One region of the Brevibacillus sp. AY1 genome, then DNA from elsewhere that is predicted to be linked to it. Evidence: riboswitches for the same ligand, from Rfam matches in the RefSeq annotation. Region 1 holds a riboswitch; each other region holds the start of a gene.
The links. A riboswitch is a leader RNA that binds a small molecule or an ion and turns the genes downstream of it on or off. The one in region 1 is predicted to bind S-adenosylmethionine.

Region 1 (8,008 bases):
AACAGGACGTCCCAACCAATCACTCAAACCGATCCTCGACATGCTAAAATCCACATAGAGCCGATCTCGATATTCTTTCTCCTTTTCCAGGCGTTGCAAATCTTCCAAATAGACGGGGGCGGTCACAGGCCCCATCTCTCCCCATTCATTTCGCTCTTTTTCTCCATGTAAGCTGTAGGTGTGGGAGCCAAAATCGGCTAGCCCCGTTGCGACCAGTTCCTTTACCTGTTGTCGGGAAAGGGGTGTCGTCATATTTTCCCGCTTTCTTTCTGCTACATCTCTCACACGGCCCGCAATAGCAAAATTGACGGATGGATAGTTGTATGTACGCATGATCGGAAATGCTTCTGTGTAATAGCTCTCGTATCCATCGTCAAAGGTAATCAGTACGGCATTGGCAGTCGGCAGACTCCCCGTATTCATGAATTGCACAAACTCTGTTAATGTTATCGGATGCAAATCATTTTTGTGTAAAAAAGACATGTGCTGAGCAAATTGATCAGGAGACAGAGCATAGGGTTGATTCGATTGCTCTGCTACGTGATGATAAGACAAAACGACAACCTGATCGCGGTACCACTGTTTGCGCGGAACAGCTGTTTCTTCTACCGTTGTGACGTTCGACTCAGCAACTATTGGTTCACTTGTGCTTATTGACGTGTTCACCTGAGGAAAAGGTTGCACTTCGAGAGTATTATTTTTTACCAGGCGTTGCCCTAAGAGCAATCCGACAATGACGAACATGAGCAGAAAGATCACGAACATGAGAAGGAAGAGCCTTTTCTTCGGCAAGAGTACCCCCTCCTCCTCTTCTTCTACTCTAAAGAAATTCGACAGACACTGAAAAATTCCTTTATGCACTGCTATCCAATAAAGGTGGAAGATTATACAATAAACGGTCATTGCCGTTAGACATTTTTCACAGAAAAAGAGCCCAGTATCGCGACTAGGCTCTTTTTTACGTTTATTATTTTGCCAATTGGCTAGCGTCTTGTTTCAATGCATCTGCTTTGTCTGTGAGCTCCCAAGGAACATTCAGGTCGTTGCGACCGAAGTGACCGTAAGCCGCTGTCTGTTTGTAGATAGGACGACGCAGATCCAGCTGTTTGATGATTCCTGCAGGGCGCAGGTCAAAATGCTTGCGAACCAGCTTAACCAGATCTTCTTCCGAAATGGTTCCTGTTCCAAACGTATCAACTGCGATAGAAACAGGTTGTGCTACACCAATAGCGTAAGCTACCTGCACCTCGCACTTGTCAGCCAAGCCAGCAGCCACGATGTTTTTGGCTACATAGCGCGCTGCATAAGCACCGGAACGGTCTACTTTGGTTGGATCTTTACCGGAGAACGCGCCACCGCCGTGACGTGCATAACCGCCGTACGTATCTACGATGATTTTGCGTCCAGTCAATCCAGCATCCCCTTGAGGTCCTCCGATTACGAAACGGCCTGTCGGGTTGATGAAGTACTTGGTTTCTGCGTCCAGCAATTCAGCAGGAACTACAGGCTTGATCACCAGTTCAGTCAGGTCCTTTTGAATTTGCTCCAGGGTAGTTTCTGGTGCGTGCTGCGTAGAAATAACGATGGTGTCGATACGAACAGGCTTGTCGCCATCGTATTCAACCGTTACTTGCGTTTTACCATCAGGACGCAGATAGGACAGTGTGCCGTCTTTACGCACTTCTGTCAAACGGCGAGCCAGTTGGTGAGCCATGCTGATTGGCAAAGGCATCAGCTCTGGCGTTTCATTGCAAGCAAAGCCAAACATCAAACCTTGGTCACCAGCACCAATTGCCTCGATCTGCTCATCGGTCATTTTACCTTCACGCGCTTCCAGAGCTTGGTCTACTCCAAGCGCAATGTCAGCAGATTGTTCACCGATCGCTGTGATAACACCGCAAGTATCTGCATCGAAGCCGAACTTAGCGCGATCATAACCGATTTCGCGAATCGTTTCACGAACCAGTTTTTGAATGTCCACGTAAGTGTTGGTGGTAATCTCACCCGCTACGAGTACCAGACCTGTTGTTACGGATGTCTCGCAAGCAACACGAGCATTCGGATCTTTTGACAGGATTGCGTCAAGAATGGAATCGGAAATTTGGTCACATATTTTATCCGGATGTCCTTCAGTTACGGATTCAGATGTGAACAGACGACGACCTTTTTGCAAAGCCATGAGAAAAAACCTCCTTTGACCTCATACAAATAGTGTGGTAGCCGAGTCAGGATTTTATCGACGTAAATGCAGGCAAAAAAAACCTTTTCCACCATATAGGGAGGAAAAGGTTTGCGCGCTTTATGCTTCCTTCATCCTCTTATCGGCCAGAACAGATGTCCGTTCTGCTGGTTAGCACCGCTCTAGTCGGTTGCCGGGCTTCATAGGGCCAGTCCCTCCGCCTGCTCTGGATAAGAGTATCCATTACGGATTCTAGAATAATTGTTTTTTCCAGTGGTGTCAATAGACAACTTAACGCAGTTCGTACTTGCCCCGAACCATGATGTGAGCGACCCCATCGTATTGTGGAGCCAGACGCAAGCCACGGTTGTCGGACCTTGCAATCAGGAGAAGATGATTGTGGCCAACACTGGCTCCTGCGCGCAAATCGGCCCCAGCAGTCAAGTCTGTTAAACCGTCGCCATTATTTCCCGCTACGGCCTGAACTTGTCCGGTCCGAACGATAAATTCAGTCCCTTCAAAGCCGTACAACGTGCTTCCTGGATACAGCTCTACGACAGTCAGGCTGCTGCCACCTGCGCTTCCACCCAATGCCTGAATCGCTTTGTCCACGTAGCTTTTGGTCACCACTGGATCATCAACTGAACCCGGTACACCGCTCACTCCATCAGCCATCGCCTGGGATGTGAACAACGCCATTCCCCCAACCATTACCGCTATCAATCCTTTTGTAAACTTCTTCATCGTTGTTCCTCCCCAATTTCATCTCTATAGTTTGTAAGACTTGGAGATCAGCACGACAACCTCGGCACGTGTGGCAATCCCTGTAGGTTTAAACAGGCTGCCGTATCCGCGCAACCACTCTCTAGTGGTGAGGGCCTCGATCGCTGGTGAAGCCCAGTGGCTCGTAGGCACGTCTCGGTAGCTGGAAACACTTCGCGGATACCAGAGAACATTGTGCGCTCTGGCCACCATCGCTGCCATCTCCGCACGCGAAATCGCTTGATCGGGCTTCATCTGCCGATTGGGATACCCTTTAATGATTCCCAATTGATAAGCTAGTCCCATATTATTATAAGCCCAGTGACTTCTCGACAGGTCCGTAAATGTCGTTTTTCCTGAATAAGTGCCTACCTGCATGCGATTCGCCTTCATGGCCTGGATCAGCATCGTGGCAAACTGTGCTCTTGTCACAGCCTGATCGGGCTTGAATGTCGCATCATCAAAGCCCTTGACGACTCCCTTGCTGCTCAAGCGGACAATTTCATTGCGTGCCCAGTGCGTAGAAATATCGCGATAGCCTGCGATCAGTTCCTGCTGATTGACAGTCAGGCGGTACAAATCATATTTGAACGACGTCGCACTATTTAGACGAATATAGTACTTCCCTGGTTGCAAACGTACGCCCAACACTTCTTTGCCTTGATCTGACAGCTGAGCCACCATGTTTGTCGTCGCAATCGCGTAATCCAGGTTGCTATTGCTATAGAGCGCGATCCTCATCCCGCTTGGAACCGGAACAAATGGAGCGCGAATGCTGACATAAGATTCCTTATTGACGGTAAATTGAAACCAGTCTGTATCCGTAGCCGTCGGGAACGTGCCAGTCATCAAATACCCGCCCTCCAACGGAGAAGCCTGCCGATACGTATCATTCGGTTCATTTGGATCTTTTTTCACCGGAGTAAAATTCAAATCCAGCGTATACTCAGCATTTACCGCGTTCTGTTCATACTCACTTACTCGTATGAAGTACTTTCCAGGGGAAACCTCTTTCTGTACCCGCTCAGTCGGGTCATCCCGATCTCCGCTGTCGTAGGCAGGGTCCCACTTCGTTTGCGTCCCCTCCTGCTTCCCGATGTTTAATACCAAATCCATCCGCTTGGTATCTGGTGTCACGGTAACATCCATCGAGCCGTATTCGCGCACATAATAGGAAAACCAGTCTTGGTCCCGCTCCTCATGGAAATTTCCGGTGACACTGATCTGATTGCCTACTAGCGGCCTCGCTGTTTCCATCGTATTATTCGGTTCGTAACGATCCGGATTGATGGAAAACTTGCTGGTCAGGACATACGTAAAAGCAGAAACCCCACCATTTCGGACCAGCTTGATTGACATTCTTCCTGCTTTCACCGGTACAGTCAGGGTGTCGCCATTCCCTATGTAATGGGTCACGGGTGAACGCTTGTCGGAATAAAAGGTTGCCGCCATCGGTGAAGCGAGTCCAACCGAAACATTTGCTTTGAAGGTTACCTTCCCATCGTAAGGAATATCCATCCAATACCAGTCAACCGTATCGTTTGGGCCTAAATTGCCTCTAATCTGCGACTCAATCGGAAATGCCTTTGCCTGCGATTGCGTGTTATTGGGTTCTAAGAAGTCCATCGACATAGGCGAGCGAACAGCCTTTTGAATATCGAGCAGGCCATATCCTGTCCGCTTGTCCCACCCTGGTGTTCCCAGGTCAGTCGCCGTCTGGTACAGCAACTGTCGGACATCGATCGGCCGAAGCTTGGGGTGCCGTTCTAGAACCAGCGCGGCTGCACCAGCTACTTGTGGAGCAGCTGCCGAGGTGCCGCTGAAGCCACCGTACTTTCCACCCAGCTTGGTTGTATAGACATTCAGTCCAGTTGCCATCAAGTTCAGTTCAGGACCGGAGTTCGATTCTATGATCGGCTCATTGTTCGCCTTTACCCCACCGACCGCAATAACAGTTGGATAAGCAGCCGGATAGGCAACACGATCTCCCTCGTTGCCACTGGCAGCCACCAGTACAGCTCCGTTTGCCTCCGCCCGATTCACTGCATTCGTCAACGCCGGAGAGTAGGACATACTACTGACGGACATCAGAATCACTTTGGCTCCTCTGTCCAAAGCCGCATGAATGCCTTTTGCCACCAGGTCCAAATCCGCCACGGCATTCTTGTCCAGAACCTTAATGGGCAAAATCCTTGCTTTCCAGAGAACACCGGATACTCCAATGCCGTTATTTCCTTCTGCGGCTAAAACCCCTGTGACCTCTGTTCCATGTCCATTGTCATCCTGCGCCGATTTCCCTGGGTTGACCAGGTTAATACCAGGCAGCAAATTATCCTTCAAATCGGGATGTCGGTAATCAGCTCCAGTATCGAGCACGGCTATGGTTATGGAGGTGTTGCTCTTTACCGTATCCCAGGCTTTTGTAGCCTTAATCTGTGACAGGTGAATCTGATTCCCAAAGTAAGGGTCGTTTGTGTCCGTCGCAGCTGCAACTGGTTGAATATCTGCCATCATCATGACGACCCCCACGATGACAGCAAGCATTGCCCCTACCCATCTTTTCATCACTTTTACAGTCCTTCCCCTCCCCTGCCAATAAAGCGCAGTACAAAGGAATGCAGGTATTAAAGCCTATCTCATAAGCATACGGAACAAATCCATGAAGTGCAACCTCGGATATCCAATATTTGGAATCTTGCGCAAACGAGAACCCCCTTCTTACCATCGGCAAAAAGGGGGCACTTTTTATTGCAGGAGATCCTTATTATCAGATGCCGGTGTTACATTAGTGGAAGCTTTTTTCTGCTGTCTTGCTTTCGGAATGAAAGCTGTCAGTTCCGCTATGTTCACTACTGGTTTCGACAGGGAGGATGCCGGGATTTCAAACAGCCACAGCTTGTTGCTTTTCGCTGCAACCTTCATGTTTTCCAGCGTGAAATGTACTTTCGCTACACTGTCTCCGGATTTATCGGAAACAATGATTGGAACCTCGGTAAATTCCAGACGCTTCTCCAGACCATTGCGGAAAGCAACGACAATCTTCAAGCCACTTTCATCGCTCGCCTGCACATCCAGCACTTGAAGGTCGACTTCACCTTCTCCCAAAGGATCGATCATAGCCAGCTTTGCCGAATATTGATCGACCTCTTTTGGAGTCAATCCACCAGTCTCTGTGTCTTGAACTTCGTTCTTCTTCACAACCACTTTTTTATAAGCGAGTGTCAAAGGAACCTCTTTTTCAGGCACCTTATCGAATTCTTCCCAGCGGAACAAGAACTCGGCAGGACGGCTGGACATTTCTCCCACTGGGCCAAGCGGTGTCAGATCAAAGATTTTCTTCGCTACAACTTCACCTTCTGGTGTCAATAGAATCAGAGGCAGTCTTTGCAGCAATACTCCACGTGAACTTGCATTGCGAATGTACGTAAGCACGAGATAACCTTCTTCGGTCACTTGCGTATAGAATGGAATAACCCCTACTTCATCACGAACAACCGCAGGCAATTCATCGTGAACGTATTGAAGCAGCTCAGCCTCGTTATCCTCCAGCTTGCTGTCCCAAGGTCCGTGCATAACCAGATACAATTCCTTGGCTGGAACTCGCGTTGAGGATTGCTCCGGGTTTTCAATGCCAGAGAGCCCCAGGTAGAATTCCTTGTGCAGATTCTCATGAATTTCCTCTTTTACTTGATCCAGGCTTTCTTTAGACCCAAACCAGTTTTCCAATAACCAACTCATATGTCAACCTCCTCATTCCCATACAAAGGATTTCAATCCAAGCTATTCTCGAACATGTACATGCCATCTATGCAGGTTGGCGTCCCGCTTTTTCACTGCGCTTGGCGGGAACACAATCAACCAAGGGCGGCTATTACCCGGCTTGACCTTGATTTTGCTCGCATTTAATGTCCCTTGCGCCACCAAGTCATGATCCTCGTCAGTAATAGCGATTTGTAATTCGTCTGGATCGTATACCATTTCCAGCCCATTTCTAAACAGAAGAGCGACCACCAATTGATCCTCTTTCGTCCAGCCGATGTCAAAACCGGTAATTTCAATGGAGTTGACCGGGATTGGCGGCAGCGTGTGAACCATTGCTTCCAGACGATCCTTTTGGCGCGTAGTCATGCGGCGCTCCATCTCGGGATCGAGCTCGAGAGTAGTTGGCCATACATGTGTGCTGTTCCCAGCTTTCATTACTACTTTCCAGCGTGTGAAGGAGTAGTTCTCATGCAAATAGGTTTCTTCCGGGAAAAGAACTTCCCATGGACGGCTCGTATGTGGCGGGATGGCACCCATTTCCTCCAGATTAACGGGCATCCGTGCAAAAGGCTTGTCATCCAGATAAATAGCCAAGCGAATATTTTTGATGCGAACCGGACGATCCGTCGCATTGCGGAAAAACAGTGCCACAGTCATCCCATTTTTTTGCGGGACCATACTGAAGCCTGTTACACTGATCATTCCCCGACGCATTTCAGGTAACTCAGCTTGTAAAAAGCGCAAGGTGTATTTTTTCTCTGAATCGAGCTGCTTCTCCCAGTTAGGATGAAGCGACAAATCTGTACGAATCATGTTTGAAGGACTGCTCGCTGGCTTTTCATCAGCAGCTTCAAACTCAGCTTCTGTATTGCGTAATTCTTCGACATCTACTGCCGACTCTTCCTGAATGTCTTTTTTTAGATCTTCTATGGAACGAGAGTCCCCGTGATCTTTGCTTAACCAGTTCTTAAAAAAGGAAAACATGGATAACCTCCTCACACGTCCGCACACGAACGAACCTTCTACATAATCATATCTGTTTCTCCAGGCAAGAGCAAATCAAACCAGCTTCAGCCAGGGCTCTGCTTATTGAGGCACCGCTGCTTTCCACCGCGATAAATCAGCATTTGATTTCAATACACTCTCTGCAGGGAAAATGAATAACCATGGCTTGCTTGTACTTGGATTGACGGTCAATCCATTCAGTTCGAACATTCCCCGTGCTACGGTATCTCCCGTCACATCATAGACAGCAAGCGGAAGCTTTTCAAAAGAAAGTGGCTGTGTCGAGCCGTTGCGAATCAA
Region 2 (8,008 bases), on a different contig from region 1:
GTTTGCGTAGTACGATTTGATCACGTCGGATGAGACCATCATTTTTTGATAACCGGTGTACAAGCTGGAGAATTCTCCTACTACGCGATCTGATAAGAAATCTTCCGCTGTCAGATTGAGGGCATCTGCTTTTACTCGCATCAGGGCATCCTTGCTGACGAGGATTACCGGACGTGGTTGTGGAGACAGATTTTCTTCCTCTTGCAAGTTGAGCGCTACGGCCAATATTCGGTTATCATTGCTCATTTCGGTGAATTGCTTTTGCAGCCTATGCAGGGATGAATGGTTCAGCTCTACGCGAAATAGTCCACCTGTCTCCAGGGTTATTCCTGAGTGCAGATGTCCGTGCTCACGAAAGCTGTCCAGCAAGCGCGATACATAACGGGCATTCCGTCCAATCTCATCCATATAGCGCTTTTTGGAATCAATCTCTTCCAATACTACAGCGGGTATGATGATTTCATTGTCAGCGAAGGAAAACATCGCCCGAGGATCTTGCAGGAGTACGTTGGTGTCCAGTACGTAGATTTTCTTCAAAATCTCGCCTCCTAATACCCATCTTATATACCCTATGCAATTTTTGAAAGGGATGCTCTGATGCAGGAGCGTGATGTACTAAAGTCTATGTGGTTCTTTTAACAGATAGTCTTGGACCATTTCACAGAATGAAAACAGGTCGGTGGGAACACAATACTTTTATCCCTGCCCTTCTTTCGGAGGAAAATAAGGAAAAGGAGAATGCGTGTGAAACGGAGCGTAATTGGAACACTCAGCCTATGTCTCTTGCTTACGGCGTGCACGACGAACAACAAGCCACCTGCTAACCAAGCTGCTCCACAGCCGAATCAACATATTCAGAAGACACAGCGTGTCCAGCAAACGAATCCCACACCTCCCAAGAACCAGTCTGCCGCAGCAACTGCTGATCGTCTGGTTGAACTGGCCAAACGTGTCCCGAAAGTGAATGGGGCTACAGCTGTAGTGGTAGGAAAATACGCGGTGGTCGGCATTGACGTAAACGCCCATCTGGATCGACCTGAAGTGGGAGTCATCAAATACTCCGTCGCCGAGGCGCTGAAAGAAGACCCTCAAGGCGCCACAGCTTTAGTGACCGCGGATCCCGATATCGTCCAACGACTGAGGGAGATGGCCGCAGATATTCGCCGGGGTCGCCCGATTCATGGATTTGCCGAAGAAATGGGAGATATTGTCGGTCGCATTATCCCGCAAGCTCCCCGGCATGTTCAACAACGCGAGGACAAGCCTTCGCGTGAAAATGAGCAACGCATCAACAAGGATGGCAGGTCTAAGCCACATGGAAATGACAAGATCAATGCCAACCGTACACAGGCACCATAGGCTGCATAAGAAAACCTCTATCGAGGCCATTTCAATGACGTGCGACCGCGTTTTAGAGGTAGGTTATTCTTGCAGTATCGGGACGTTTTACTCACAGAAGTTTATACTTTCCGATACTGTAAAAAAAGACATTCGTCCCAGGATTACGCCCGGGAGAATGTCTTTTTCTCATTGATTTTATGTTCAAATGGCGGAAGTGAATCGAGTGCTTGTGCCAGATCCTGCACAAGATCCTCAGTGTCCTCCAAACCTGCAGAAAGTCGGATCAATCCGTCAGTAATTCCTCTTTTCTCCCGTTCCTCTACAGGCATGGATGCATGTGACATCGCAACAGGATACGAAAGAATCGTCTCTACCGCACCCAAGCTGACAGCGACGATCGGCAGCTTCACCTGATCAAAAATCGCTTTTGCCCGCTCCCGACTACCGACATCAAACGAAAGGACTGCGCCATGACCGCTCGCCTGTCTTTCCTGAACGTGGTGTCCCTCATGCGAATGCAAGCCGGTATAATAGACACGGCTCACAGCAGGATGCTCCGCAAGCCAATGGGCAATGTGGTCTGCTGAGCGTGTGCCGACATCCAGTCTTGCTTTCAGCGTTTTTAATCCTCTCATCACCAGCCAGCTATCCTGCGCGCCAAGAATGGCTCCCATGCCGTTTTGAATCATATACAGCTGATCTCCCAAGGCTGCGTCTTTCGTGACTGCCAGACCAGCCACCACGTCGCTATGTCCTCCGATAAATTTGGTTGCACTGTGAATCACCACATCTGCTCCCAGCTCCAGGGGTCGTTGATAATACGGCGTCAGGAAGGTATTGTCCACGATAACCAGCAGCTCGTGTTGTTTGGCCATTCTGCACACTGCCGCCAGATCTGTGACCTTCAGCGTCGGATTGGATGGCGTCTCCAGATAAATGCCTTTGGTAGCCGGAGTAATCGCTGCCGTCACTTGTTCCACGCGGGTCGCATCCACAAAGGTCACCCCGATCCCCATGCGGGACAGCACCTTGGTCAAAAATCGAAAGGTACCTCCATAGACATCCTCTGCGACAATGACGTGATCGCCCGAGGAAAAGAGCATGAACACACTGGAAATGGCAGCCATACCGGATGCAAAGGCAAAACCCCTCTCTCCTCCTTCCAATACGGCAATTGCCTCTTCCAGCGCCTGTCTGGTCGGATTTCCAGAGCGTGCATAATCGTAGCGACCAGGGCATTCCAGATCTGCTTGATGAAAGGTCGAGGCTTGATAGATCGGTACCGAAGAAGCACCTGTGACCGGATCAAAACAAGATGTACCATGCAGCACTTTCGTTGCAAAGTTCATCGAACAGTCCCCCCTGCTACCAGGCTAGCGTCGAGTGCCTGTGTCAAATCCTCGATCAAGTCGTCAGGATGTTCAATGCCAACCGACAAACGCAACAACCGGTCACATACACCCACATATGCGCGAATTTCTTGCGGGATGTCTGCATGGGTCTGCGTTGCCGGATACGTACACAAGGACTCGACGCCACCCAGACTTTCGGCAAAAGAGATGACCTGCAGATTCTGTAAAATCACGGGCACCTGTTCAGCTGAACGGACACGAAAGGATACCATGCCGCTAAAGCCACTTGCCTGTTCCAACTGCGTCAGGTACCCAGTATGGTCCTGCAGCCCCGGGTAAAAGACCTCGGCAACGGCCGCATGATCTTTCAATCGCTGTGCTACTGCCCATGCATTAGCCTGATGACGTTCCATGCGCAGTGCCAGTGTCTTGAGGCCTCTGATCAACAGCCAGCTGTCTTGCGGTCCCAAAACAGCTCCGATGGTGTTATGCAAAAACTTCAGCTTCTCCGACAATTCAGCTCCTTTTGACACGATCAAGCCAGCCAGCACGTCATTATGTCCACCCAGATACTTGGTCCCGCTGTGCAGGACAATATCAGCGCCAAGCTCCAACGGCCGCTGACAATAAGGAGTCATGAAGGTATTGTCCACGATGGTCAACAGGCCATGCTCTTTGGCGATCTGCGCGATCAGACGAATGTCCGTGATCTGCATGAGCGGATTGGTCGGCGTCTCAACAAAAATGGCTCTTGTCTGCGAACGGATGGCAGTTCTCACTGCTGACGCATCACGCAGGTCCACATACGTAAATGCGAGTCCATAACGGGTCAATACCTGCTCAAACAAGCGATATGTACCGCCATACAAATCCAGTGAAACGAGAACGTGATCTCCTTGTGAAAACAAACCCATAACAGTGTGGATCGCAGCCATGCCTGAGGCACAGGCAAACCCACTGTCACCTGATTCAGCTGTCGCAATTGCCTCTTCCAGTATTGCCCTGGTCGGATTCGCCGTCCGCGTATAATCAAAGCCTGTGCTCTGCCCCATCCCCGGATGACGGTATGCGGTTGCGAAATAGACGGGAAAATTGATTGCCCCTGTGTTTTCGTCTCTTCCTACTCCTGTCTGAACCAGTTTTGTTTCCAAATGCATGATGATCTCGCTCCCCTCAAATTCAACTGCGAGGGCATGAAAAAAGCCCTCTTTCCTCTGAAAGAAGGCTTTGATTACGTCACCGTAAACAAATCCTTCTCATCTGTCAGAGTTGAATCACTCTGCAGGAATTAGCACCATTATCTCCCTGTTAAATACAGGTGATTGGTTGCCGGGCATCATCGGGCCAGTCCCTCCGCCGCTCTGGATAAGAAGAATACACTATTCATTTATGCTGTAATTGAACCTAATACTACCGGAATGGTTGCAATTTTGTCAAATCATTTTTTTCAAGAAAGTGGAATTGAATCTATGGACCTTTTCGAAGTGCTGCCATTACTTGACCATCCAGCTTCATCGCCGCTTTTTTATCATACGTTTTCTCGTATTGTGGTTCTACAGAGATTCGGGAACCATAAAACATGATGTCCCGGACCGAGTAAATCTCCATCTCAATCATCGCCAGCTTCAAAGGCACCTCTGCCATTCTGTCAGTCTTGATGGCTGCGCGTCCGTTGACAGCATATGAGGAGTCAGCTACGATCAGATGAAGCACGACCTCAGGCTGTTTGGCGATGTTTGCAAGGATCCGGGAACGGTTATTTACGGCGAAACGAATCAATTGCACAGATTCAGCAAACGTCCATGACAAAGAATGGAGCGCAGGTGCCCCTGTCTCATGGTCGATCGTCGCAAGTGTAACAAAGCGCTCTTGCTGCAGGAACGAAAACAATTCTTCGGACAATGTTTGGGAAACCGTTTCAGCCATGCCACTGCCCTCCCAGGAAAGATATGTAAATCCATTGTACTCTTCATTCGCCTTGATAGGCAACCGAAACTGCATGTTGGATCAAACCCGATCCAGAACAATCAGAAGGAGGCTAAAGCATGTCCCCAACAGAACGATTGCTTGCCCAAATCGATCATCTCTCCAAGGAAATCGCGGAAGTACGTAAACTGAATGAGCGAATGGACAAGATCGCCATGTTTCTAGAGGATATACGTTTAGCGGATGTCATTCAAAATTACACAGCCCCGCGCAAGCTGCTTTGGACGAATTTCCTCGCAGGTCTTGCCCGGGGGCTGGGTCTTACGATCGGGACTGCCATCGTATTGGCTTTATTCGGTTCACTTTTATCCCAATTTCTCTCGATTCCGATCATTGGCGATTACATCCGCCAGATCATAGACTATGTGGAGTCATATCGACAAATCAAATAAGATTAATCCTCATCTTCGTCATCATCGTCGTCATCGTCATCGTCTTCATCGTCGCGATCCTTGTCTTTCCCCTTCTTGTCCTGGTTTTTCCAATATCCGTAGGCATTGCCATTTGGATGCTTGTTATCTTTGGTCGTAACTGTTTTGTACGAGATTTCTTTTTCAATCACGAGCTTGCCATCTACATACAGCTCCAGCTTGACGTCGTCACCATTCCAAGACTTGTTTTTGCCAGAAAGAGAGAACGTGTGGTTGAACTCACCATGCGCATTTGGTTTTACAACCTTTTTCTGCCCATTCGGAGCGACAATCGCAAGACTTACATTTTTGTTCTTGTTTTTATCCCAGCCAGCAACCGTACCGCTGACCTTGATTTTTTTCTGCTTTGCATCGATTTCGGCAACTCCTGTAAGGGTATATACCTTAGCCGTATTCTCCGTCTTATTAATCACCTGGACATCGATCGAAGAAGAAGAGAGCTTCTTATCTCCCTTGTAGATTTCTACCAATGCTTTTTCTTTCCCCTCTGTTACATCCTTGAGGGTAAAGCTGAAGCTGCCTACATCATCCCACAGCTTTTGGACCTTCGCTGATTTTTTGACGCCATTGTAGGTAACGTATATCTTGTCAGCAGGCAACTTGACGATTCCGCGCAATTTCAGTTCGGATTTTTTGGCATCCAGCACCGAATAAGTATGCATCAAGAGCTGTGCGTCATCTTCTGTCTGTGGTACCAGCTTGACTTTTTCACTGTCCACCAATTTCGTTCCCGCATAGGCTTTCACAGTCGCATACTCATCCTTGGAGCTGCCATTCCACAAGAAGCTGACGGCAAAGGTAAGCTCACTGGTCGGCACCACGGTGATGGTATCGCCATTCGGCTTGGTGACGACGATTTTGGTTACATCAGGTGTGACGATCCCTTTTATATATGCCTTGATACCCTCGGTCTCTGCTTGGACACTGACGATTTCCTGATCATCCAGGAAGCGTACTTCCAGCCAAATATTCTTGTAGTGCTCCTGATAGATTCGTTCCCATTCCTCCGTATGGTCCTGCATGAATGTCTGCAAATGGGTATCCAGGCCGATTTCGTCCACAACCATATACAGATGCTCCGCTTGTTGCTTCAGCAGGATTTGCAAGGTGTCCGGATCGTTCAAGGCCAGGTCTTTCAAATTATAGCGCGTCGTTTTTTTCCCCTCGTCGTTCATCACGACCTTTGTCGATGTAGGCTTCAAACCGGAAACAGCACTGGCTGTTACCTGAGTTGCAGTTGCGGGGCTGGCTGCTTTTTGTGTGGTCGCAATAAGCTCCTTGTTCGCGATCGGTGTCGTTGTGACTTCTCCGACTGTTACCTTGGCAGGGGCAGAGTGTGTTTCTACGCTTGCACTTGCCAATAGTGGTGTTACTCCACCAATCAAGACGGCCGTCGTTACAACCGCTACTACGGGCCTGGTCATATATTTTTTCATCGATGTTGCCTCCCTCAAGTCTACTAATATTTACCTACATCACCCTGCGGCAAACTTACTGACGAGGCGTATTCAAGAAAGGTTGCAACTCTTGAAAATCTATTTCTTTATACACAGGCCCAAAGTCCTCAGAAGTCAGCCTCCATGCATAAAAAGCTCCTCCAAGTCGCCCTTTGGATCTAGGGACTTGAAGGAGCTTTCTCATTTTGGCCTTTTATGTATTATACCGGGGTTCATTATTAATCGCGATCAACAAGGCTTGTACAGACTCTGCGGGGTATCTGCTTTCCCATTCTTCACTATCGGACCGCCCTGTCAAGACGTACCAATCACCATCCTGCCGATAAGACAGCTCATTCATTTCATGATCCTCACGCAACATCTCCCGAAAGAAAGAAGCTGTATTCAAAGCGGATTGATCATCTGGTCTGGCATCGGCTACGACTTGGATTTGAATCCAGTTAAACAAGGCGTCATCACGCTTCATGCCGTATCCTCCTTAACTCCGTTTATTGGCATCAGGTTTAATCCGTACTTTCACAATCACTAAAATGGCGATCGCAACCATCATAGAGCTCTTCACCGGAAGCTGTACGTCTAAGATAGCAAAAATAAGTGAGCCAATAAACAAGAAAACAAGCAGCAATACCGTCTTCAATATCGGCATGCGCCAAGTGGTAGCAAATCCCAGATAGTACACGAGAATCAACTCCACGAAGATGATCCATGCCCGGTTGCTATCTGCCCAGATCCGAAAGCTATCATAGGCTGAGAGCTGGTCCGGATTTGCAGGAACGTATTGAGATGCAAGTATGAGCCAATCCATGTCTTATCCCTCCTGTTTCACCTGGGACAAGCCACTCTCGTGCAAGCCATGCAGGCAAACCTTTTCTTCTCGTACTTCATTTTCCTCGTCCACTGAAGCTTCCAGAATGACTGGCAGTTGTTCAAACATTGGAGATACGAAAAATTTCGTCAACGTCTCGCTGCAAGCCGCATCCATGTCATTACGTATTTTCGTGTGAAGCCCCCGCGGGTTCCTGGTGAACGCCTGCAAGGACTCGGCTTCCATGTTCAACGCGTCCAGAGCAGTATGGTACTCATCCTGTTCGACGCGAATCTGGCATTCGACTTTCAATCCGGGTCCACTCCTACATGATCAAGATCTATCCTTTTCACTTTATCAGGTGCACGTTGCCCTGTCAAAACTCCTGCTGCCCTGCACATCCCCGCGCTTCCCGAGCTGGCAAGCTTTGGAACGCACATGATATGATGGTTCTATCTGATAGAAAAAGGTGGGAATACCATGAGTATTTACGAGATTTCCGTCAAGACGATTACAGGAGATACGACTACGCTGGAGGCGTATAAAGGAAAAGCTCTGCTCATCGTAAACACAGCGAGCAAATGCGGTCTTACCCCCCAATACAAAGGCCTGCAGGAATTGTATGATCGCTATCGC
Region 3 (8,008 bases), on a different contig from region 1:
GCCTGTATTAGTATCGGCACGTTCTATTCCTTTTGTGAGTATTTTCTATACCTCAATAAAATATATTTTCTCAATTTAAAAAATATTATAAACTGTATGTACAAAATAAAGATGTAGAGGGGGAGTAGGCATGATTACGTTGAAAAGACTGAATCAATGTACACTGGATGAAGCGGTACGGGGGTACAATCGAGGATTTGAAGGCTATTTTTTCGACCAATCCAAAACGGCAGACAGTCTTGCACACAAGCTCGGCAAGGAGGAGCTGTCTCCGGTACATTCCTTGGTCGCTTTTCACGGCCAGGAGCCGATCGGGATTGTTCTGAACGGGATCTGGAATCGCAAGGGAAAACGGATTGCCTGGAACGGCGGAACTGGGGTAGCGCCTGAATACCGAAGACAAGGAGTAGGGCAGCGCTTGATGGAGGAGACCTTGCAGATCTATCGGGAGCAGGGGGTAGATATGGCAGCTCTGGTCGCGATCAAAGAAAACAGCAAAGCCATCTCCCTGTATGAACGTATGGGCTTTCAGGTAGTCGGGCATTCGATTTTTCTGGAGAGCCAAGAGTGGCCGGATTCCCGCTCCACGAAAGAAAATCTGCCATACCGAGGTGAGCATGGCATACCGCAGGATGTCTATCGTCTGCCATTTTGGAATGAGCCAATCTGGGATGTGCAGTGGAATACGATTGAAAACAGGGAAGCACTTCTGATTCGTGATGAGCAGGAGCTGGTGATTGGCTATGCCTTGTATCGTCGAATCTATGGTGACAACGGGGAGCTTTCCACTGTGCTGCTGTTCGATGCTGGGGCGCACCCCGAGCGCACGGATGCGGACGAGATTATCCAGTATGCGCTGGAAGGCGTGTATGCGTCTCGTGATGCGGAAAATGCCAGCTATCATCGCTTGACGGTCAACCTGCCTGTCAGCAATCACCGCGTCATATCAGCCTTGGAGCGTGCGGCGTTTACGAAAATGGCGGAACAGGTATTTATGACGCTGGAGATCTGAAAGCAAGGCGACTGCCGACAAACACGGCAAAAAGGAAACATCCGAGAACGAATCCATCGATGATGACCGCCTCAAAATAGGTCTCAGGAATCGGCGGATACAAAAGAGTAGATGCAGCCATGCCGCTCAATTGGACTGCAATCAGCAGTGTAATGTCCAGGAGTGGGCGGTACCAGGCCTGGTTTTTACGCCAGTAGGTCCTGGAGAAGAAGAGCAGGAAGATATTCAGCAGCCCGATCATCGCAGATGGGGAATCTTCCAGAAAGTTGATATCTTCAATGGCCCAATGAGGCATCCACAATAGGGCGATCAGGAAGTTGAGGAACAGGGTACCATAAAAGACTGGTTTGAAAATTCTAGCGTCGTTGCGTGCCTGATGACCGGCTTCCACCTGTTTCATCCCGGTACTTTTCCATTCGGGGAGCGGTTCGTAGGTCTTAAATTTGCGTGTGAGGATCGATTAAGGAGATTCGAATTTCATCGGAAATGAAATCGTAAAGGTCGTACCGATCCTTGGTATGCTGTTTACAGCTACCTTCCCGCCCATGACGTGTATCGCATTGTACGAGTATGTGAGTCCAAGTCCTGTGCCGCTCGACTTGGTGGAAAAATAGATGGAGCCGAGGCGACTCATTTCTTTTTCACTCATGCCGATTCCGTTGTCCTTGATCTCCAGGATGGCCTGACTCTCTTCGGTTTTGAGAAGCAAGGTTACTTTCCCTTGTGCGGAATGAGAGCAGGCTTCGACAGCATTTTTGATAAAGTTGACCAGAACCTGTTTGATTTCATCGGGATTGGCCATGATCAGAACGGGTGTCTGGGGAGCTTGAACCTCCAGCTCCACATTATTCATGGTGGCAAAAGGGAACATGACGTCATGGATGGTAGTGATTTGGGCGGACAGATCGATCCGTTCATGCCTCTCTGACAGTGGTTTGGAAATCGAGAGGTAGTCGGACAGGATAGCCTCGGTGCGTTTTACCTCGTCCAGACAGATCGTGATATACTGCTCCACCTTGGGCAGGTCATCGGGAGCCTCCTTGATCAGCTTCAAAAATCCTTTCACGGCTGTAAGCGGGTTGCGCACTTCATGGACCAGAGAGGCAGCCACATGACTCATCGTGGTAATTTTCTCGTTTTGGGCATGACGGATGAACATTTCTTTATCTTCTACAGCCTTGCTGAACAAGGTCATGAGCAGCCAGATGCCGATACAATTCTTCAGCGGAATGGTAATCGCGTGGTACGGGATGTTTTGCACAAAAAAGGAATGCAGGAACAGGTAGGTCATCAGCATGGGAAGGGCTGAAAAGACGATGCCGGCTACTAGAATGATGGAAGTTTTGTTTTGAGAAGTCCGATATTTTTTGGCAAAGACCAGAGAGAGGGAAAACGAAACGACTAAGATCAACAAGGCGACCCATTTTCCATCGCCGCCCAGATAAAGACGGTATATGACGAATTCGACAAGGAGAATCAGACCTGTCTGAATTCCTCCGTAAACAAGTCCAAAAAACATGATGACGTAACGAATATCAAAAATTAAACCCTCTACGGCGCTGGAGGCAAAGGTCATCGCCAGCAGCAAAGAGATCGAGCTGGTAATCAGAATGAATAGCGAGCTGTAGCTCCTCATCTTGTCTCTGTAATAAATGTTGTACATAACAAAAGGGATCAGAGCAAAAAAGAGCTGAAGAGTAATTTCTTTGATAAGACTCAATTCGCATCCCCACCAGAGGTTTTCAGTCTATTTGGCCATCATAGTTCGACAAAACTCACATTAATTCCTTTTTTTACAAACGCAATGTACAGTTTGAAAGACAACTCAAATTTTTAAAAAACCAAGTTGACATCTAGGTGATTCTTGAATACTATTCTGTTATAGAACTTGAATTACACTTGTGAATATGTAAATTACTCTTATCCAGAGAAGGCTGAGGGACTGGCCCTATGAAGCCCGGCAACCTAGTACGAGTTATTGGCGTACCAAGGTGCTAATTCCTACAGGTAGATCGCATACCTGAAAGATAAGAGGCGTAGATCTGTGATTGAAGCCTCTTTCTTTATATAAAGAAAGGGGCTTTTTGATTGCTCAGGCCTCTTCTTTGGATCAAGGTAAACAGACAAAAGGGGGTAAAACAATATGAAAAAGCATGTTAGTCGGATTAGTTTTTTGGCATTGAGTTTGTCCTTGTTATTGACCGCTTGCGGAGGCGGTGCTGGTAGCACATCCCAGGGTGGAGATGCGGCAGCTGGAGACAAAAAGCGGATCGCTTTGGTGATGCGCCAGGATGTCGGAACCTTCTCGGCACAATACATCAGCGGCGTAAAAGCAGAGGTAGAGAAACATGGCGGCGAGCTGACTGTCTTTAACGCCAATACGGATCTGGCGAAAATGGCGTCCAATCTGGATGCGGCAGTCAACCAGAACTTCGATGGCATTCTGATCGACCACGGAACGGCGGAAGCGCTCCAGCAAGGAACCCAAAAAGCAGTCGACAAAAAGATTCCAGTCGTCTTGTTTGACACCGATATCAGCATTCCGGGAGTGCCTGTCGTCGAGCAGGATGACCAGAAGCTGGCTGAACTGAGCCTGGAACAACTGGCGAGTGACCACAACGGTAAAGGAAACATCGTGAAGATCTGGGTGGCCGGCTTCGCACCGATGGAAAAACGTCAGGTGAAATACGAGGAATTCCTGAAGAAATATCCAGATATCAAAGAAATCGCGGCATTCGGCAGTGCGACGAACAATACCGCAGTAGATACACAGACACAGATGGAAGCGATCCTGCGTCAATATCCGAACAAGGGAGACATCACTGCTGTCTGGGCAGCGTGGGATGAATTCGCCAAAGGAGCGACTCGCGCGATCCAGCAAGCAGGACGTACGGAGATCAAGGTTTACGGAATTGACCTGAGTGACGAGGACCTGCAGCTGATGCAAGCAGACAACTCACCTTGGGCAGCTACAGCAGCCGTCGATCCATCCAACATTGGCCGTATTCACGCGGAAACGGTCTTCAAGAAAATCAAAGGGGAAGAGGTTCCCGACAGTGTGAAGCTGAATCCATTGCTGGTCAAGCAGGATGACTTGCCAAAGGATAAAAAAGTAACGATGGCAGAGTTGTCCCAATATATCACTGAGTGGGGCAAGTAATGCGGATCGTGCTGGTTGGTTATTCCCGTTGATCCATCAACGGGAATCTTCCATTTAGGGGGTGAATGGGATGTCGATTCTACAAATGAAAGGAATCGTCAAGGCTTTTTCCGGTGTGCCTGCTTTGCGAGGAGTCGATTTTGAAGTGAAGGCAGGGGAGGTTCATGCTCTTCTGGGAGCGAATGGCGCTGGAAAAAGCACGTTGATGAAGATATTGACGGGGGCGTATCAGACTGACGAAGGCTCGATCTCGATCGATGGGGAGCAGCTGCAGATTCATTCGCCTCAGGATGCCAAAGCGCAGGGTGTACAGTGTGTCTACCAGGAGGTGGATACCGCTCTGATCCCTTATTTGAGCGTGGCAGAGAACATTTTGCTGGACCAGCTCGTGCAAGCCAAAGGCACGGATTTGATTCGGTGGCCGCGAATCTACTCACAGGCGGAAGACATTTTGCGCGAGTTTGGCTTTTCGATCTCGGTCAAAAAACAGGTAGAAGCATGTACGCTGTCTGAGAAACAGCTGATCCTGATCGCGCGAGCCACTGTGCAAAAGGCGAAGTTCGTCATATTCGACGAACCGACGGCCCCACTGAGCAACCGGGAGTGCGAGCGGCTGTTTCAGATCATTGCGCAGCTGAAACAGGCAGGAGTCGGGATTATCTACATTTCGCATCGCCTGCCGGAGATTTTTCAAATATGCGACCGAATCACGATCATGCGCGACGGTCAGCGGGTGCATACGACGGAAACCGCTGCAACCGACATGGACGAAGTGATAAGCCATATGCTGGGGAAAAGCTTTGCCGAGGAGTTCCCGAAGGTCGATGTGGAGATGGGGGAGCCCCTTCTGGAGGTTGCCGGGGTAAAAGGCGGCAAGGTTCGCGGTGCTGACTTGACGGTGCGTGAAGGAGAGATCGTCGGTGTCGTAGGTCTGGTCGGCGCAGGAAAGACTGAGCTGGCGCGCCTCCTCTTTGGAGCTGATCCATGCGATTCAGGTGACATTGTGCTGAAAGGGAAGCGGCTTCGCCTGCGAACACCCAAGGATGCGGTAGATGCCGGTATCGTCCTCGTGCCGGAAGAAAGACGCAAGGAAGGGATCTTCGTAGAGGAGTCGGTCAAGCGAAATTTGTCGGTAGCGACTCTGTCGTCTGTATTCGGCTTTGTACGCCATAGTCTGGAAGCCCTGCAGGCCAATGAGCTGATCGAGCGAGTCGGAGTCAAAACAGCGGACAGCAGCTTGCTCGTGGGTCTGCTCAGCGGCGGCAATCAGCAAAAAGTAGCGATCGGCAAATGGCTGGATACCGATTCTTCTATATTTATGTTCGATGAGCCGACCAAGGGCGTAGACATCGGAGCGAAGAGCGACATCTACCGCTTGATCGGCAATCTGGCAGCAAATAAAAAGGGTGTGCTCTACTTTTCCTGCGAGTTTGCAGAAGTACTGGGAATCGCGGACCGGATTCTGGTCATGTGCGAGGGCAGAATCGTCAAGGAATTGGATCGCGAGCAAGCAACTCAGGAACTGATCATGTATTACGCAAGTGGAGGTGAGTAAGATGGAAGGACAAAAAACGAGTTTGTTTGATTGGGTCTATAAATACGGTACGGTGGCGGTAATCGCCCTGGTTGTACTGTATTTCAGTCTGACCAATCCGTACTTTTTCACATACGACAATCTGAAGGATATATTGCGTTCGATCTCGATTGTGACGTTCGTTGCGATCGGGGTTACGTTTTCACTGATCGTCGGAGGATTTGACCTCTCGGTGGGCGCCACTGTTTCCCTGACGACGGTGACCGCAGCGTCCATGATGGTCTGGTATGAGCAGGGACCGTTTCTTACCCTGGTGGTGCCGATCGTACTCAGTCTCTTGGTCGGGCTGGTCAACGCTTTTCTCGTCGTAAAAATCCGCATTCCGGACCTGCTGGCTACACTGGCGATGCTCTATATCGTCAATGGCGTGCACATGACCTACTCCAAGGGCTACTCGATTTATGCAAACATGCCGATGCAAGACGGGACCACGGCTCCGGGCAAATTCCAGGAATGGTTTCTCTGGCTGGGCCAGGGGGAATGGTTTTCTGTGCCTGTTCCGGTGATTCTGACCTTTTTGTTGGTCGCGATCACGCACGTATACCTGACCTATACCAAGCAGGGACGCATGCTGTACATGACAGGTGGCAATCTGGAGGCAGCCCGCTTGTCCGGGATACCTGTCAATCGTTATCGCACGCTCGCCTACGTGCTTTCCGCTCTGTTTGCTGGACTAGGGGGCATGCTGTTGGCGGCCCGTATCGGAACAGGACAGGTGAGCAGTGGCAGCTCCATGCTGATGGATGCGGTAGCAGCAGCCTTTGTCGGCTTCTCGGTCTTTGGGGTAGGCAAGCCCAACGTATTCGGTACGTTCGTGGGTGCGATCCTGATCGGGGTGCTGTTGAACGGCATGACCATGCTCAATCTTCCCTATTACGCCTACGATATTATCAAAGGGGTCGTGCTGGCATTGGCACTGGCTGTTACCTACTATCAGGTGAGAAGAAAACGGAAGGCGTAATGCCGTCGTGTTCCAGAGAATGGTAAACCTTTTCTTATATGCACAACCTCTTATATAATAGGTCCGGGAGGTTGTGCTTTTGATTTACTACAAGACGTACATACGTGGAGAAAATTGTGAATGGGTGACCTTTGTACACGGTGCCGGCGGAAGTTCATCCATTTGGTATAAACAGCTTCGAGCTTTCAAGGAGAAGTTCAACATCTTGTTAATTGATTTGCGCGGGCATGGAAAATCCAAGAATGTGAAGCGAAAATGGTTTGCCGATTATACTTTTGCAGATGTAAGCAAAGATATCATCGATGTGTTGAACCATCTGAACATTTCCTCCACCCATTTTGTCGGGATCTCGCTGGGGACGATCATTGTTCAGTCGATTGCCGAGAAGGAGCCGTCCAAAATCCGCTCGATGGTCATGGGTGGTGCCGTCATTCGTCTGAATTTTCGTTCCCAGGTGTTGATTTCGCTGGGCAATTTGGTAAAGCACATCGTCCCTTACATGTGGCTGTACCGTTTGTTTGCCTGGGTGATCATGCCGAGCCAAAGACATCGGGAATCACGCTCCTTGTTTGTACGAGAGGCCAAAAAGCTCTGTCAAAAGGAATTCAAGCGATGGTTCAAGCTGACCAAGGGTGTGAATGGTTTTCTATCTAACCTGTTGGCAAAGGAAACCGAGATTCCTACTTTGTATATCATGGGTGAAGAGGATTACATGTTCCTGCCATCCGTTCAGTCACACGTAAAAAAACAGAAAAATTCCAAACTTAGCATGATTGCCAAATCTGGTCATGTGGTCAACGTTGATCAACCAGATGAATTCAATCGTCTGTCGATCGGCTTTATCCAGAGGCATCATAGTCGGGTGTTTGCGGGCTTGCATTTTGCCAGGTAGGATGTAGCGCTTTTGAGAAGGCTCTCCAGCTACTCGCGGTAGGAGTAGGATTCCCTAAAGCTGACCCCATGCTCGGCAGCATAGTCTACTTCAAGCAGCAGATAATCGCTAATCAGCGAAAGATCTGCTGTTTTGCTATAATCAAACGTCTGGAATGATACGGACAGTTCCCCTGCCCAAAAACCTAGATCCTGCAATTCCACAGAGTCTGTGTTGCTTTCTGAGGTTTTGATCAATACGTACGTTTTTTCGCCGAGCAGCAAGTAGTGTTTTTCCCAATCCGAAGAGGCCATCCATTGGGTTGCCCATTCACGAACTTGGACAGGAGCCTCCTCTATTTGCAACATGCGGTAGCGTTCGTCAGCTGAAGCGTAGCCAGTTGGTGTCAT
Region 4 (8,008 bases), on a different contig from region 1:
GTCCTTTCGCGACCGCCATGCCAATCTGGGCCAAGGGTATATTCCGGAAGTGGGACTCAGAGCATTGTTCGCTACACCTGAGTTTCAGGAACTGCCATTCATTCTGGAGACCCCGCATCCCGCAGGAAAATCTCATCGGGAAGAGATCGCTTATGTAAAGGAGCGATTCGTTCCAACTACGGCAAGGAACAGGTGATGGACAGTCGCCGTGCGGAAGTGCGGGCCATTGGCAGGGGTGTCCACTCTGTGTTACAGTGTGAGTTGGGTGTTGAATCAGGGAGGTTGCAAGCAGATGAAAAAGCGAATCAAAGTGACGATTGCGGATTTTACGGTACTAAAGGAGAACCTGAACGATCTACAGGAGCTAGAGCTTTACGAAAAAGCCAATGGACATACATACGATGCGGAAATCGAACATGATGGGTATGCGATTGTGGACGTGTCCGAAGACGATTACATTGAGCTGGCTCCAGGCGAGTACCAGCTGATGATCGAGGAATGGACGCATGCAGGTAACATCGGGGAGTGGATGGTGCAGACCAAATCAGATCCCCAGGACGATACAGCTCTTTTATACCGGAAAGTGGACGCAAACGGCAACGAGCTGGAAGCGCCCGTATCCTTGCCCAAGCAAGTCGTTGAGCTGGTAGCCAAAACTTGGTTTGGCAAAAAAAATAAAACGCAATCAGACGAAGCATAAATGGAAAGCCGCTGCTCCCGAACGGGGACAGCGGCTTTCGTTTTCAATAGCAACCTTACATTTCTTCCGGAGCTGCCAGTCCCAGGAGGCGCAGACCTTCCTTGAGAACGGTTGTGACGGCGGCAACCAGCTGGAGACGAGAAGCTTTGATTTCTTCTTCTTCCGCGAGAATACGGATGTTGGCATAAAATTTGTTGAAGACCTGTGCCAGATCAATCACGTATTTGCCGATCAGAGACGGGTCAAAGTTGTCTCCTGCACGCTCGACGATGTCTGGGAATGCATTCAGCAGTGTGACGACTGCCCAGGCTTCCTTGCTGTCCAATGCCCCTGGAGCGAGGGAGGTCTGCGACTCAGGCTGGTAGTTGCCCTTGCGCAGCAGCGAGCAGGCACGAGCGTGCGTATATTGAACGTACGGCCCGGTCTCTCCTTCAAAGGTAAGCATCTCTTCCCAGGAGAAGTTGATGTCGTTGAGACGATAGTTTTTCAAATCGTGGAAGATCACGGCACCTACGCCCACCTGACGAGATACTTCTTCCTTGTTGGCTAGCGATGGATTTTTTTCTTCAATCACTTTCTGCACATCAGCAATCGCCTGAGCCAATACCTCTTCCAGCAAGACGACTTTCCCTTTACGGGTGGACATTTTCTTTCCATCCTTGAGCATCATCCCGAATGGAATGTGGTACATGTTTGCTGCCCACGGATAGCCCATTTTTTCCAGCACCTTGTACAGCTGCTGGAAGTGGAGGCGTTGTTCATTTCCGACCACGTAAACTGCTTTGGCAAAATCGTAGGTTTCATGGCGGTACAAGGCAGCAGCTAGGTCACGGGTCGCGTAAAGGGTCGCCCCATCTGATTTTTTGATCAGAGAAGGTGGCATGTCGTACTCATCCAGTGTAACGACCTGTGCGCCATCGGACTCGGTCAGCAGTCCTTTTTCCTCCAATAGCTGAACGACCCGGTCCATCTTGTCGTTGTAGAAGGCTTCGCCATTGGTGGAGTCGAAGGATACGTTCATCAAGTCGTAGATCTTCATGAATTCCTTCAGGGACTCGTCACGGAACCAGGTCCACAGATGCTTTGCTTCTGTGTCACCGTCTTCCAGCTTTTTGAACCATTCACGGCCTTGATCTTCCAGGGATGGATCGTTTTCTGCTTCTTCATGGAAACGGATATAGAGACTGAGCAGTTCTTTGATTGGCTCTGCTTTTACCTTTTCTTCGTCTCCCCATAGCTTGTAAGCTACGATCAATTTTCCGAACTGGGTGCCCCAGTCACCCAAGTGATTAATGCGCACCGGTTTGTAGCCTTGCTTTTCCATGATGTTGGCGATGGCGTTACCAATTACGGTTGAACGCAGATGTCCCATCGAGAACGGTTTTGCGATGTTGGGGGAGGAGAGATCAATGGGGACATTGCGTCCCTGTCCCAGATCGCTGTCTCCATAAGCTTTTCCTTGAGAAAGAACAGTGCTGATCACTTGCTGGGCAACCATTTCCTGATCCAAAAAGAGGTTGACGTATGGGCCGACAGCCTTTACTTCCTTCAATGGTGCGCCACTGATTTGTTCAGTCAGCTCTGCAGCGATCATGGGAGGTGCTTTGCGCAGTGCTTTCGCTAATTGAAAGCAAGGGAAGGCGATATCGCCCATCGCCGGATTTGGTGGGGTTTCCAGCATGTTATAAACGTTTTCTTTGGTCAGCGAGTCCACGCCGAGGTGAACCAGGGCGGAAGCAATTTTCTCCGCCACTTGATGCTTGTAGCTCATTTTTTGATACTCCTTTCACTTGTGAAGGTGTGATCCGCAAATAAAAAAACCCCTGCGTCTCCTGAAAAAAGAGACGAGAGGTTATGCTCCCGCGGTGCCACTCTTGTTGTTTTTGCTATCCTGTCAGAGGCCAGCAAAAACCGCTTGATCTGCGATAACGGGCAGTACCGGCATGTCCCTACGCGATCTGCGTAAGGAACGCAGATTTTCAGGCAGCATCTCCAAGGGGCGTTTCCTCACATGGTCCGCATCGGGCTTGCACCTTCCCCGACTCGCTTCAGCTTCACACATGGAGTACTTTCCTTATCAACGATTCATCCTTATCTATGCATTATAGCCAAAAAAGACGAGCATGTGCAACTTACTCTTCTGGCTTTTTAAGGATTTGATCCAATTTTTGAAAATACTCGCGCGTCAGCTTTTCTTTTTCTTCAGCGCTCAGGTTTTCCGTGTTCATCCATTGATTCTTGAACGTTTCCAGCTGCTCCAGCATCGCAAGCTCAGCCCTGGCCTCTTCCTCCAGATCGTAATTCTCGGAGGGATCGAAGGGAATCAAGCGGTTGTCATTACCACTGCGCAAATAAGGTTTGCGCCAGTTGTCGGGAAAATGATAAGATTGCTCACCGAATAACAGTCCGAGAACGTCGTCGGATTCGACAGGCAGGAAGTGGTCGTGCTCGTTGCGTCGACCTCCCTCAACCAGGTTGATATGGACAAGGAAGTAGCGCAAATAATGCTGCTGGGTCTCACGATGCTTCACAATGCTATAAGTCTCGAATTCACTTTGTTCGAGTACTTTAATATTTTCCAATGCAGAGATAAATGCATCCTTTTCTTGGGGAAGTAGTGTATCCACTTAGGGTTCGCTCCTTTGTTGTCCTTCGTTCCCCATCATAGCAAATCACGATAACACTGACAATCAAGCGGGTGCTTGACGTTACATGTGAAAAAAGAGCCTGAAGAAGTCTTCAGGCTCTTTTAGCTATTCTGTCTGATGGCCTAGCAGTCGTCAGAGCACCCAACGATGACCAGCAGGATAAACAGAACGAGCACGATTGCGAAGGCTTCACCAAAAAAGCCGCTGCTGTAAGAAGTACTCATGTTTGTTTTCCCTCCTTTCCGTTATGCTCTAGTCTATACACGAACGCGGAGGTTGGCGTGGGCGAATGACCAGTTGCCGGAAATTTGGGCGCGATCTTGAAGCGTCAATGAAAATAGACAAATTGTTGATTGACGCCATGCAAGGGGGGTGATAAGATACTTTCAAACGTCATACAAAATTCCAAATAATTGAATAGCATGTACAACTCTTATCCAGAGAGGCAGAGGGACTGGCCTGATGAAGCCTCGGCAACCGGTAAAACCGGTGCCAATTCCAGCAAAGCTTTTTGCTTTGAAAGATAAGAGGATGGTTCAAGCGCATAAGCTATCTCGCGGACAAATCCTCTCCTTTCACAAGAAGAGGATTTTTTTATTTGCATGTAAAATCGTTCGTCAAAAAGAACTACCGATACAGGGGAGAAGGAGCAAGCCAAATGAAACCTACTTTTCGCGAACAGCTTTCCCAGAAAATTTTGATACTGGACGGTGCTATGGGCACGATGCTGCAGCAGGCCAATCTGTCTGCAGAAGATTTTGGCGGGGATGAGTACGAGGGCTGTAATGAATTGCTGAATTTGACCAGACCGGATGTGATTCGATCCATCCACGAAACGTATCTGGAGGCAGGAGCAGATATCGTCGAGACAAATACCTTTGGTGCTACTTCGGTGGTGCTCGCTGAATATGACGTAGCGGATAAAGATCTGGAGATCAACATCGAGGCTGCCAGACTGGCAAAAGAAGCGGTCGATCGCTATTCCACTCCTGAGTGGCCCCGTTATGTGGCAGGGTCCATGGGGCCAACGACGAAGACGCTCTCGCTGACCGGAGGGGTAACCTTCGATGATTTGGTCGAATCGTATTATCGCCAGGCAAAAGGATTGCTGCTGGGTGGAGTCGACGTGCTTTTGCTTGAGACCTCGCAGGATACTCTCAACGTCAAAGCGGGCGGTATCGGGATTCGTCAGGCCTTTGCGGAGCTGGGTCAAGAAGTGCCGGTGATGCTGTCCGGGACGATCGAGCCGATGGGTACTACCTTGGCTGGACAAAACATCGAAGCCTTTTACTTCTCTCTGGAGCATCTGAAGCCAGTCTCCGTAGGTCTTAATTGTGCGACTGGTCCTGAATTCATGCGCGATCATTTGCGTACACTCTCTGGCTTGGCTCAATGCGGCGTGAGCTGTTATCCCAATGCCGGGCTGCCAGATGAAAACGGACATTACCACGAGACACCACAAGGACTCGCTGCCAAAATGCGGGCTTTTGCCGAGCAGGGCTGGCTCAACATCGCAGGTGGCTGCTGCGGAACGACCCCCGATCACATCCGGGCCATGGCAGACGCGCTGAAGGACTGCAAGCCTCGTACGCAAGTAAGCGAACCTGTCAGTGCTGTATCCGGTATTGACGTCGTTTACGTAGAAGACGATAACCGTCCGTTGCTCGTCGGAGAACGTACCAACGTGATTGGTTCCAAGAAATTCCGCGATCTGATCGCGGCAGGGCAGTATGAAGAAGCATCTGATATTGCCCGAGCCCAGGTGAAGCGTGGAGCTCACGTAATCGATATTTGTCTCGCAGATCCGGACCGGGATGAATACGCCGATATGGAAAAATTCCTCCAATATATTATGAAAAAAGTGAAAGCGCCATTGATGATCGACTCCACAGATGCCAAGGTCATGGAGCTGGGATTGCGTTATTCGCAAGGAAAGGCCATTCTCAACTCCATCAATCTGGAGGATGGACTGGAGAGATTTGAAGAGGTTGCTCCCCTGATTCATAAATACGGTGCAGCCGTTGTCGTTGGGACCATCGAGGAAGCTGGAATGGCTGTTACACGCGAAAAAAAGCTGGAGGTAGCCAAGCGCTCGTACGACCTGCTGGTAAATCAATATGGGGTCAACCCTCAAGATATCATATTTGATCCGCTTGTCTTTCCGGTAGGTACCGGAGATGAGCAGTACATCGGTTCAGCGAAAGAGACCGTGGAAGGCATCCGTCTCATCAAGGAAGCGATGCCTCATTGCAAAACCATTCTGGGTGTGAGCAACGTGTCTTTTGGATTGCCTGCGGCGGGAAGGGAAGTACTCAACGCGGTATTCCTCTATCATACGACGCTCGCCGGTCTCGATTACGCGATCGTGAATACCGAGAAGCTGGAGCGTTACGCTTCGATTCCGGAAAATGAAAGGAAGCTGGCAGAAGCGCTTTTGTTCGAAACCAATGACGAAACGCTGGCCGCATTCACAGAGTTTTATCGCCAAAAGAAAAAAGAAGATAAGATTGAGGTCTCCTCGTTGACGCTGGAGGAAAGACTTGCACGCTATGTTGTAGAGGGTTCCAAGGATGGCTTGACTGAAGACCTGAAGCTGGCTTTGGAAAAGTACCAGCCGTTGGATATAATCAACGGGCCATTGATGCGCGGGATGGAAGAGGTTGGCCGCCTGTTTAACGGAAACCAGCTGATTGTGGCAGAGGTTTTGCAAAGTGCTGAGGTCATGAAGGCATCGGTCTCGTTCCTCGAGCCTTTCATGGAAAAATCGGATGCAGCTGCAAAAGGGAAGATTCTATTGGCTACGGTCAAAGGGGACGTGCATGACATCGGAAAGAATCTGGTGGAAATCATTCTTTCCAACAACGGCTATGAGGTCGTCAATCTGGGAATCAAAGTACCACCTGAACAGCTGATTGCCGCATGCCGCGAAGAAAAGCCGGATGCGATTGGACTTTCAGGCCTGCTGGTTAAATCGGCTCAGCAAATGGTGATTACAGCGCAGGATTTGCGGGCTGCCGGTATCGATGTACCGATGATGGTCGGAGGTGCGGCGCTGACTCGTAAATTCACCTCCAATCGCATTGCCCCTGAGTATCGGGGAATCGTGCTTTACGCCAAGGATGCGATGGACGGACTGGATCTGGTAAATCGTCTGCAAAATCCCCAGGAACGGGAGCGGCTGGTAGTCGAGCAACAACAAATGCAAGAAGCTGCGTCGGCAGTCGAAACGGTCGTTGTGGAAAAGAAACCTGCACTGCCTGCACGTTCTGCCATCAGCCGTACCGCTCCGATTCAGTTACCGCCAGATTGTCAGCCTCATGTCCTGCGTCAGTACCCGATCAGCCACCTGCAGCCCTATCTGAACTTGCGAATGCTGCTAGGCAAACATTTGGGCGTACGCGGCAACGTGGAGAAGCTGATCGAAGCGGGAGACGAGAAAGTGCTACAGCTGTACGGGCTCGTTGAAGAGCTCCTGACAGAAGCGAAGCAGAAGGGGACGATCACCGCTCATGGGGTGTATCAATTTTTCCCTGCCCAAGCAGATGGCAACGATATCGTCGTCTACGACCCGCAGGATCACAGCAAAGTACTGGAACGCTTCAGCTTTCCGCGTCAGCCGGAAGAACCGTACCTGTGCCTCTCTGACTTCCTGCGTCCGATTGAGAGCAAGGAAATGGATTACGTAGGCTTCCTGACCGTAACCGCAGGTGGAGGAATTCGGGAATTGTCTACTGAGCTGAAGGATCGGGGCGATTACTTGCGTTCCCACGTCTTGCAAGCCTTGGCACTGGAACTCGCTGAGGCGTTTGCAGAGCGTGTTCACCACATGATGCGCGACAGCTGGGGAATTCCTGACCCTGCAGAGATGACGATGCTGGAGCGTTTCGGTGCTCGTTATCAGGGAATCCGCGTATCGTTCGGATATCCGGCGTGTCCGAATCTGGAGGATCAGCAGCAGTTGTTTAGGCTGATTAAACCTGAAAATATCGGCGTTCACTTGACCGAAGGCTGCATGATGGAACCGGAAGCATCCGTCTCCGCGATGGTATTTGCCCATCCGGAAGCGCGTTATTTCAATGCGGGACCATCCGTGTTCGAAGTTTAGAAGATAGAGATGATTGAACGGAGAGAAGGGATCAGGTTGACGACGAGCAAGCAAGATTTAAGAGAATACTTGCAAGATCATTTGCTGGTTGGAGACGGAGCGATGGCGACCCAGTTGCATAGACTGGGCGTCCCCGTGGGTGTCAGCTTTGAGGAACTGTGTTTGTCCAATCCCAGATTGGTGCATGAAGTACACGACTCATACTATCAGGCTGGAGCGCGCCTTCTGGAAACCAACACGTATTCTGCAAATCGAGATTCATTGTCACGCTATGGAATGGAGCATAAAGTGACGCGTATTAACCGTCAAGCCGTTTCACTTGCACGTGAAGCGGCGCAGGGAGATGCTTATGTAGCCGGAAGCATTGGTTCGATCTTGGCTGGTCGGGTGCGCAAAAAAGTGCTGGACGAATATCGGGATCAGTATGAAGAGCAGGCGATTGCTTTACTGCATGCAGGGGTAGATGGATTGATTCTGGAAACCTTTCTGGATCTGGAGGAGCTGCTGCTTGCCATTGAAGTGATTCGACCTTTGACCCCACTCCCGCTGATCACC

Region 2: linked by a shared signal. The riboswitch ahead of JZI27_RS06825 (aminotransferase class I/II-fold pyridoxal phosphate-dependent enzyme) and the one ahead of metK (methionine adenosyltransferase) in region 1 are both predicted to bind S-adenosylmethionine.
Region 3: linked by a shared signal. The riboswitch ahead of JZI27_RS03545 (sugar ABC transporter substrate-binding protein) and the one ahead of metK (methionine adenosyltransferase) in region 1 are both predicted to bind S-adenosylmethionine.
Region 4: linked by a shared signal. The riboswitch ahead of metH (methionine synthase) and the one ahead of metK (methionine adenosyltransferase) in region 1 are both predicted to bind S-adenosylmethionine.

The regions. Positions count from the first base shown of each region.
Region 1 is NZ_JAFLPN010000032.1:7,288-15,295, forward strand. It holds gene JZI27_RS19550 (polysaccharide deacetylase family protein) at 1-792, opposite strand, end outside; gene metK (methionine adenosyltransferase) at 968-2,179, opposite strand; SAM riboswitch class I at 2,316-2,416, opposite strand; gene JZI27_RS19560 (hypothetical protein) at 2,471-2,923, opposite strand; gene JZI27_RS19565 (S8 family serine peptidase) at 2,948-5,506, opposite strand; gene JZI27_RS19570 (SLAP domain-containing protein) at 5,687-6,679, opposite strand; gene JZI27_RS19575 (SLAP domain-containing protein) at 6,722-7,687, opposite strand; gene JZI27_RS19580 (accessory Sec system S-layer assembly protein) at 7,790-8,008, opposite strand, start outside.
Region 2 is NZ_JAFLPN010000005.1:9,247-17,254, forward strand. It holds gene JZI27_RS06810 (PhoH family protein) at 1-537, opposite strand, end outside; gene JZI27_RS06815 (YhcN/YlaJ family sporulation lipoprotein) at 739-1,359, shown strand; gene JZI27_RS06820 (trans-sulfuration enzyme family protein) at 1,503-2,690, opposite strand; gene JZI27_RS06825 (aminotransferase class I/II-fold pyridoxal phosphate-dependent enzyme) at 2,687-3,850, opposite strand; SAM riboswitch class I at 3,947-4,065, opposite strand; gene JZI27_RS06830 (pyridoxamine 5'-phosphate oxidase family protein) at 4,161-4,619, opposite strand; gene JZI27_RS06835 (DUF5665 domain-containing protein) at 4,739-5,071, shown strand; gene JZI27_RS06840 (hypothetical protein) at 5,074-6,546, opposite strand; gene JZI27_RS06845 (hypothetical protein) at 6,761-7,033, opposite strand; gene JZI27_RS06850 (YlaH-like family protein) at 7,046-7,372, opposite strand; gene JZI27_RS06855 (hypothetical protein) at 7,376-7,684, opposite strand; gene JZI27_RS06860 (glutathione peroxidase) at 7,853-8,008, shown strand, end outside.
Region 3 is NZ_JAFLPN010000002.1:28,467-36,474, forward strand. It holds gene JZI27_RS03530 (GNAT family N-acetyltransferase) at 131-1,012, shown strand; gene JZI27_RS03535 (hypothetical protein) at 993-1,412, opposite strand; gene JZI27_RS03540 (ATP-binding protein) at 1,473-2,732, opposite strand; SAM riboswitch class I at 2,930-3,046, shown strand; gene JZI27_RS03545 (sugar ABC transporter substrate-binding protein) at 3,156-4,172, shown strand; gene JZI27_RS03550 (sugar ABC transporter ATP-binding protein) at 4,243-5,727, shown strand; gene JZI27_RS03555 (ABC transporter permease) at 5,729-6,727, shown strand; gene JZI27_RS03560 (alpha/beta fold hydrolase) at 6,807-7,619, shown strand; gene JZI27_RS03565 (hypothetical protein) at 7,649-8,008, opposite strand; gene JZI27_RS03570 (hypothetical protein) at 7,980-8,008, opposite strand, start outside.
Region 4 is NZ_JAFLPN010000001.1:285,811-293,818, forward strand. It holds gene JZI27_RS01475 (deoxyribonuclease IV) at 1-196, shown strand, start outside; gene JZI27_RS01480 (hypothetical protein) at 293-700, shown strand; gene argS (arginine--tRNA ligase) at 756-2,471, opposite strand; T-box leader at 2,538-2,790, opposite strand; gene JZI27_RS01490 (hypothetical protein) at 2,833-3,327, opposite strand; gene JZI27_RS01495 (YjcZ family sporulation protein) at 3,471-3,572, opposite strand; SAM riboswitch class I at 3,779-3,878, shown strand; gene metH (methionine synthase) at 4,007-7,453, shown strand; gene JZI27_RS01505 (bifunctional homocysteine S-methyltransferase/methylenetetrahydrofolate reductase) at 7,463-8,008, shown strand, end outside.